2 regions of the Caldifermentibacillus hisashii genome follow, and region 2 is predicted to be linked to the other one. Evidence: predicted binding sites of a transcription regulator. Region 2 holds the regulator's gene; the other holds the start of a gene.

Region 1 (4,225 bases), 280 kb from region 2:
TTCTTTGCCATTCCCGATTTTCCAAGTATCCGCATTGTGACAATATTGGCATCTCAGTAGGCAACCTTGGGTAAAAACAACATATCGTAACCCGGGTCCGTCTACTGCACCAAATGATTCAACAGAATGAATCCGACCTGTTACCATTTTGCATCCTCCTTGCTTTTTAAAGGGGAGGAGAAGCTGATTAGATGGCTTCTCCGTCTCTTAATTTGTCTAGCTCCGGCTCCTAGAAACTGCTAAACTTCCCGCCCCTTCACGTCGATAAGTCATCATCGGCTTATTCAAGCCGTGATTCCTTTATCTCGTTACGGGGGCAGTCCAGTTTATCAGTTTCAAAACAGTCGCCTTCGCTTTTCTGTCTACATCGATTCGTGGAACGTACGATTTATGACATCGATTTGTTGTTCACGAGTTAATTTTATAAAGTTAACGGCATATCCGGATACACGAATGGTTAATTGTGGATATTTTTCCGGATGATCCATAGCGTCTAGTAAGGTTTCACGGTTCAAGACGTTAACGTTTATGTGGTGACCACGTTTTGTCATATAACCGTCCAGCATACCGACTAAGTTACTTACTTGAGATTCATCTTCACGACCAAGTGCTTTTGGTGTGATGGTGAATGTATTTGAAATACCATCAAGAGCATCTTCATAAGGTAATTTTGCAACAGATGTTAAGGAAGCAAGGGCACCTTTTGTATCACGACCATGCATTGGGTTTGCTCCCGGTGCAAATGGTTTACCGGCTTCACGACCATCAGGAGTGTTCCCGGTTTTCTTACCGTATACAACGTTTGAAGTAATCGTTAAGACAGATTGTGTTGGAACAGCATTCCGGTAAGTGTGATGTTTACGAATCTTTCTCATCACTTCTTTAACAATCCATACAGCAATTTGGTCAACGCGATCATCGTTGTTCCCATATTTAGGGAAGTCGCCTTCGATTTCATAATCAACTGCAAGCCCGTTTTCGTCGCGGATTGTTTTTACTTTTGCATATTTAATTGCACTTAACGAGTCAGCACAGACAGAGAGTCCGGCAATCCCGCAAGCCATTGTCCGTAAAATTTCACGGTCATGTAAGGCCATTTCTAAACGTTCATAACTGTATTTGTCATGCATGTAGTGAATAACGTTTAATGTATTTACATAAAGCTCACATAACCAGTCAAGCATGGTATCGAATTTATCCATTACTTCATCATAATCCAGATATTCAGAAGTGATTGGCGCAAATTTCGGTCCAACTTGAGTTTTTATACGTTCATCGACACCACCGTTGATTGCATAAAGAAGAGCTTTTGCAACGTTAACCCGGGCACCGAAGAATTGCATTTGTTTACCGATTCTCATTGCAGATACACAGCAGGCAATACCGTAGTCGTCACCGTAGATTTCACGCATCATATCATCGTTTTCATATTGAATGGCACTCGATTTAATCGACATTTTTGCTGCATATTTCTTGAAGTTTTCCGGTAATTTTGTTGACCAAAGAATCGTTAAGTTCGGTTCCGGAGCCGGTCCTAAGTTATCCAAAGTGTGCAGGTAACGGAATGAAGTTTTTGTTACCATTGGACGACCGTCAAGGGCAATACCGCCGATGGATTCAGTTACCCAAGTCGGGTCACCGGAATATAATTCATTGTATTCAGGTGTACGAGCAAATTTTACAAGACGCAGTTTCATGATAAAATGGTCAACTAATTCTTGAGCTTCTTTTTCGGTTAATGTACCATTTTTTATGTCTCTTTCAATGTAAATATCTAAGAAAGTGGAAGTACGACCAAGGCTCATTGCTGCACCGTTTTGTTCTTTAATGGCTGCAAGATAAGCAAAATATAACCATTGAATCGCTTCTTTTGCATTGGTAGCCGGTTTACTGATATCATAACCGTAAGCTAATGCCATTTGTTTTAATTCTTTTAAAGCACGAATTTGTTCTGAGTATTCTTCCCGTTCACGAATAACATCGTCAGTCATTGTACGGTCGCCGATATAATTTAATTCGTTTTGTTTTTGTTCAATTAGGAAATCGACACCGTATAAGGCAACGCGACGATAGTCACCGATAATCCGACCACGGCCATATGCATCCGGAAGACCGGTAATAACTCCGGCATGACGAGCAGCTCTCATTTCCGGCGTGTATGCATCGAATACACCTTGGTTATGAGTTTTCCGCCAGTCAGTGAAAATATGTTCAATTTCTTTGTCAAGTTCAAAACCGTATGCTTCCAATGCTTGTTTTGCCATGCGGATACCGCCAAACGGCATTAATGAACGTTTGAAAGGTTTGTCAGTTTGGAAACCGACGATTTGTTCAAGGTCTTTATTTAAATACCCTGGACCATGAGATGTAATAGTTGATACAATTTTCGTATCAGCGTCTAATACACCGCCAGCTTCCCGTTCTTTTTTCGATAATTCCATAACTTGATCCCAAAGTTGTTTTGTTGATTCAGTCGGACCTTCCAAGAAACTTTCATCACCGGTGTAAGGAGTAAAGTTTTTAATAATGAAATCACGCACGTCAACTTCTTCTTGCCATTTACCAGGTTTAAAGCCTTCCCAATATTGAGTCATTTCTCATGCCTCCTAAAATTATATTAATATAATTTGTTCACTATTTCACATGTTTGTTTAAAAAAATATATAACAGGTAAAATGTTGTTACTGATACAGTTTTGAAATATTTTTGTAGTGAACAATCTTTCTATGAATATAATAGCACTTTCATAACTAATTTCAAAGCAATTTTTTTTTACAAAAATGTGATAAAAGTTAGTTTTACACTGATTTTCACATAAAATTCACATTTACTAAGAAAATCTTGAAAAATAATAGAATGCATGTTTGTATTATATATTTAAAATAAGATAGTGCTGAACTGTATTACTAAAATTCATTTAATAATTTCTGAACTTGTCTCATAGAAATATAATATCCTATATGTTTTCGGTAATCGAAACAAAGTGATGGGGGTTTTCTTTATCCCCTCTGATGGTTAGTTACCAATCGGACCTTAACGGGTAGTTCATTCCCCCATATATTTTCTCGTAAACTCCTAATCTTGAGGCGGGGGTCTTACTGCCTGTTAAAGCGGCTAATATCATGCAGAAAAAATCAATTGAGACACAAAGGAGTTATTTATGAGTAATTTTTTTAAAGGAACCATTTTATTGGCAGCAACAGCTTTTATAAGTGAGTGTATTGAATTTTTAATTAATTTAACGATAACAAAAGAATTAGGTGAATATGGTGTGGGTCAATACATGACAATTATTCCATTAATTGGACTTGTCATGATCATTGCAAGCATGGAGTTGCCAATTTCCATTTCAAAATTTATCGCTGAAAAAGAAGAACTATATCATTTGACCATGTTAAAATATGCTATGAAACTGACAATAATTTTCATTTCAATTTTATTAACGGTTTCGATACTAATTTTTATGATTTTCCCGATTTTTAGTGAGATCCACCCGTTGATTCGCTGGGTTATTTTGCTATTAGTCCCGATTGTATCGATTTCTTCCATTGCCCGGGGTTATTTTGTCGGTATTCAAAAAATGGGACAAGTTGCTGTTTCGAATTTGCTGAAAAGAAGTACACAACTTTTTATCCTTGTATTTATATATCAAATGTTTGATTTTCAGCTTGAAGTTGCTATTTTGATTGCGTTATTTTCATTAATTGGCGGCGAGCTGCTTGTTTTTATTTATTTGATCAGTGCTTATGTTTTGCAGCTAAGGTATTTAAAAAACCGACCAGCCGTAAATATCCCTAAGAGTCAACTGGCGAAAAGTTTAATGGAAGTTTCCGTGCCAACAACTGCCATGAGAATATTCCATTCTTTGACCCATGCCATCCAACCGTTCTTGATTAAGTATACTTTAGTTGCTGCCGGTTTATCAATGGGAGAAGCGACGGAAAATTTTGGGTTAATTTCAGGTGTTGCGATGACGATCGGCTTTTTTCCGGCCTTTATTGCCCATTCATTAATGACCGTTTTGATCCCGAATGTTTCACAAGCATTTGCCAGTCACAACCATGAACAATTACTGCAATTGTTGAAGCGTGTTATTTTATTGACTTCTTTATATGGGATTCCTGTCACTATAGGCTTCTACAATTTTGCCGATGAGTTAACGGGAATATTTGTGAATTCAGCAACAGCATCCTATTTTTTTCAGCTAATGTTGCCTTATTTTTTT
Region 2 (4,225 bases):
AGCTTTATTCGACCCGAAACGCGGTACTCACCGATAACAAGGGAATTACTCCGGTTTCCATTATACCTTTTAAGCAAGCTCCTTATGCCATAACCTATCCGCCACTTCCAAGTTGCTTCGTTACCGGAATTCAATATGCTTTTTAATGGATAAAATATACAATGGAAAATTTTCCTTAGTTTAAACGGCAAGCCCTTCTTCTTCCTTCATTTTTTTCCGATACGCCAGCTTCGAAATCCAAATACTAACTTCATAAAGCAATAATAATGGTAAAGTGACCATCATATGCGAGAGAACATCCGGCGGTGTAATCAGTGCCGCGATGACTAGCAAGATAAAGTACGCATATTTTCGCACCCTAGACAAAAAGTCAGGTGTAATTATTCCAAGCCTTGTTAAAAATAATATAATCACCGGCAATTGGAATAACAAACCAAAAGGCAACGTAATTTGTAACAAAAAATGGAAATATTCATTGATCCCAATGACTTGATTGATTTCCATTCGGTCCCCTAACTGTTTCATAAAGCGAACAATAAACGGAAATAATACAAAATATGAAAACGAAATACCTGATAAAAACAAAAATACCGAAACAGGTATATAGGCTAAGGTTATTTTTTTTTCCTTTTCATATAAACCCGGTGAAATAAAAGCCCATAACTGATACAAAACAAAAGGTGAAGTTATTACACAAGCAATGATAAAAGCGATTTGCATATAAATCTTTAGCGGGTCAGTTAAGCGGAAGGCGTTCAGTTCCAAACTGGCCGCTTCATCAGTTTGTTGCAAATATACGATCAACGGCTCTGCCAAAAAAAACGAACCGATCATTGCCAAAAGAAAGAAGACAACGATAAAAACCAACCGTCTCCTTAATTCAACGAAATGCTCAATTACAGTCAATTCGTTTTTCTCCATCTCTTCTCTCCCTACTTGCCTTCTTGATCTTTTCTCTTCCCATTATTTTCATCAGCAAGACCCTTTGTGGCATTTTTAAATTCCCTTAGTGTATCTCCTGCCGCACGACCGAGTTGCGGTAACTTTTTCGGACCAAAAATTAATAATGCCATGATTAATATGAGAATTAAACTACCCGGACCGATTGTCATGTTTCTCCCTCTCCCCCATCAACCTCATTCAAATTCATTCATTGTCACCCAAAAAAGATTTTACAAAAACTTTTTTCCTATCATATCGTATGAATCATAATTATTGCAATGCAAAATATTGTGTTGTTTTGAAGATAAATTTTTGTGTTACCTGCCATTTCCCTACTAAAAAAATTAATCTCCAACCACTACTTCCTCATTTGAGTAATGTTTAATTAAATAAACAAAAGATTGTAATTCAACAGCTAAATCAATATGGTGAACACGAATATTTGACGGAACAGTTAATCGAGCTGGCGTGAAATTTAAAATTCCTTTTATTCCTGTTTTTGCTAAACGATCAGTAACCAATTGGGCAACAGGAGCCGGGACGGTCAGAATAACAACCTGAATCTCTTCAGTTGACAATATTTGTTCCAGTGAATCCATTGGGTAAACAGTAATATCACCAAATTTTTGATCGACCTTTTCTTGGTTTGCATCAAAGGCACAGACAATTTTAGTATTATTGTTTTTAGTGAAATTATATTTTAGTAGAGCTGTACCTAAATTACCTACACCGATTAAGGCTACCTTTGTTATTTCATCCTGATTCAATATTTTTCTGAAAAAGGATAACAAATACTGAACATTATATCCATACCCTTTTTTACCTAATGCACCAAAATAAGAAAAATCCCTTCTAATCGTTGCCGAATCGACCTTAACCGCTTCACTTAACTCAGCAGAAGAAACTCTTTGTTTTCCTGACTGGTACAAATTTTGAATAAAACGATAATATAATGGCAATCTCTTAGCGGTGGCTTTAGGAATTATTAGCTGATCTGTTTCCATGTCAAAATCCTCCAATGCTGAAAAATTATTATTTTTCTATTATAATATCTTTTATTGCCCTATAGAAGTAATTCTTTTATAAGGCATTCAAAGCACACTGTGAACGCTTACATTGCATTGTTAACATATTCACCTACTATGATACACTATTTTTTTTCATCTGTCTTGTAGATAGTTTCATTTAATCTCCATTTGCCATTTTTCCTCCCCTTCATGTACTATTTTTATATAGACTTGTTGACATGACATTTACAGGCTCTCCTTTAAATGTCGGAAATGATGGAGCGAAAAGCGACTGGATATGTTATGGTAGAGGAAGGAATCGATTATTTAGTAATCAAAAACAGCATGTTCCCATTCACTTCACTCTGAAAATAATTAGTCAGTCATTCATTCTTTTAAAAGGCAAAACAGAGTCAAAGCTGTTATATTTCTAGGTAAAGGACCATTTTTATTGTGAAATGTTGAGGTGCAAATCATGATTTTACTACAAGTAAATCAACTAAATAAATATTACGGGGCAGATCTTGTCCTTTCGAATATTAAATTAGAAATTCATACAAGAGACCGAATTGCCCTTGTTGGTAGAAACGGATCAGGCAAATCAACCTTGCTGAAAATAATTGCCGGTGAACTTGCTTATGACTCCGGAGAAATTATTAAGCCAAAAGAAGTAACAATTGGCTTTTTAGATCAACATACCGGTCTCGTTTCAGACAGAACTATCTGGGATGAAATGCTGACTGTCTTTGAAGATTTACGTAGCATGGAAAAAAGGTTACGTAATCTTGAGCAGGAAATGGCAAAGGAAGAAACTTATACAGATGAAGGCAAATACAAGCAAATTTTGTCCGAATATGATTATTTACAGCATGAATTTAAAGAACTGGGCGGATATCAATATGAAGCAGATATTCGTTCCGTATTACACGGGCTTAATTTTTCCACTTTCAATTATCAAGAGACAAAAATATCCAATTTAAGCGGCGGACAAAAAACTCGCCTGGCTTTAGGAAAATTGCTCTTATCAAAGCCGGACATTTTAATTTTGGACGAGCCGACGAACCACCTAGATATCGATACATTGACATGGTTAGAACAATATTTGCAATCTTATGATGGAGCCATTCTTATTGTTTCCCATGATCGCTATTTTCTTGATAAGCTTGTAAACCAAGTTTATGAATGCGCTCAGACTACTTTAACAAAATATGTCGGTAACTACAGTCAATACTTAGTCCAAAAAGCAGAGAATTATGAACGTGACTTGAAAATGTATGAAAAACAACAAGATGAGATAGCAAGAATGAAAGAATTTATTGCCAAGAATCTGACCCGTGCATCAACAACAAAACGGGCACAAAGCAGGCGTAAAGCACTGGAACGAATGCAAATGATTGATAAACCGCACAGAGACGATAAATCTGCTAATTTTTCCTTTCAAATTGAGCGGCAAAGTGGCAATGAAGTTCTTAATGTGGTTGATTTGGCCATTGGTTATGGAGCCAATCAAATATCAAAAAATATCCACTTTCGAATTCAAAGAGGAGATAGCATTGCTTTGCTTGGCCCAAATGGTGTCGGCAAATCTACTCTACTAAAGACAATTGTCGGCCAACTCCAGGCTCTTTCCGGAAACATCCATTTTGGAGCGAATGTAACCATTGCTTACTATGATCAAGAACAAGCAAACTTAACATCAAATAAGCGAGTATTAAATGAACTTTGGGATGAATATCCGACAAAAACGGAAAAAGAAATCCGAACCATTCTTGGCAATTTTTTGTTCTCCGGTGATGATGTTTTAAAAAACGTCTCAACTTTGAGCGGTGGTGAAAAAGCAAGGTTGTCATTGGCTAAACTAATGATGTTAAATGCAAATTTTTTAATTTTAGATGAACCAACAAATCATCTCGATTTAGACAGTAAAGAAATTTTGGAAAATGCTCTTGTTGATTTTCCCGGTACGATCTTGTTTGTTTCTCATGACCGTTATTTTATTAACCGAATTGCAACAAAAGTTTTTGAACTCTCTACTAACGGTGTGACCGAGTATTTGGGTGACTATGATTATTATATAGAGAAAAAGGAAGAAATGATGGAGATTCAAAAATTATCAGAAGAGAGCGAGCACAACCAAACGCAAGAACCGGCTTCCGATTTGGATGCAAAAACCCGTTATGAACAAGAAAAAGAACTAAAGAAACTGGAACGACAAAAGAAACGTCGGGTTGAAGAAATTGAAACATTAATTGAATCACTGGAGATGGAAATTGCCG

The links. The regulator Rex, encoded in region 2, represses fermentation and respiration genes when NADH is low (regulators of the CRP and FNR family bind a similar motif). The targets are predictions, from matches to a motif close to TTGTGAAATATTTCACAA.
Region 1: the regulator Rex is predicted to act here: its motif matches at 2,628-2,645, upstream of pflB (formate C-acetyltransferase).

What each region holds. Positions count from the first base shown of each region.
Region 1 is NZ_CP155467.1:852,160-856,384, forward strand. Features, by position in the region: gene pflA (pyruvate formate-lyase-activating protein) at 1-147, opposite strand, end outside; gene pflB (formate C-acetyltransferase) at 363-2,594, opposite strand; gene NSQ14_RS04025 (oligosaccharide flippase family protein) at 3,161-4,225, shown strand, end outside.
Region 2 is NZ_CP155467.1:568,484-572,708, reverse strand. Features, by position in the region: gene tatC (twin-arginine translocase subunit TatC) at 181-921, opposite strand; gene tatA (twin-arginine translocase TatA/TatE family subunit) at 933-1,112, opposite strand; gene NSQ14_RS02730 (redox-sensing transcriptional repressor Rex) at 1,287-1,946, opposite strand; gene NSQ14_RS02725 (ABC-F family ATP-binding cassette domain-containing protein) at 2,425-4,225, shown strand, end outside.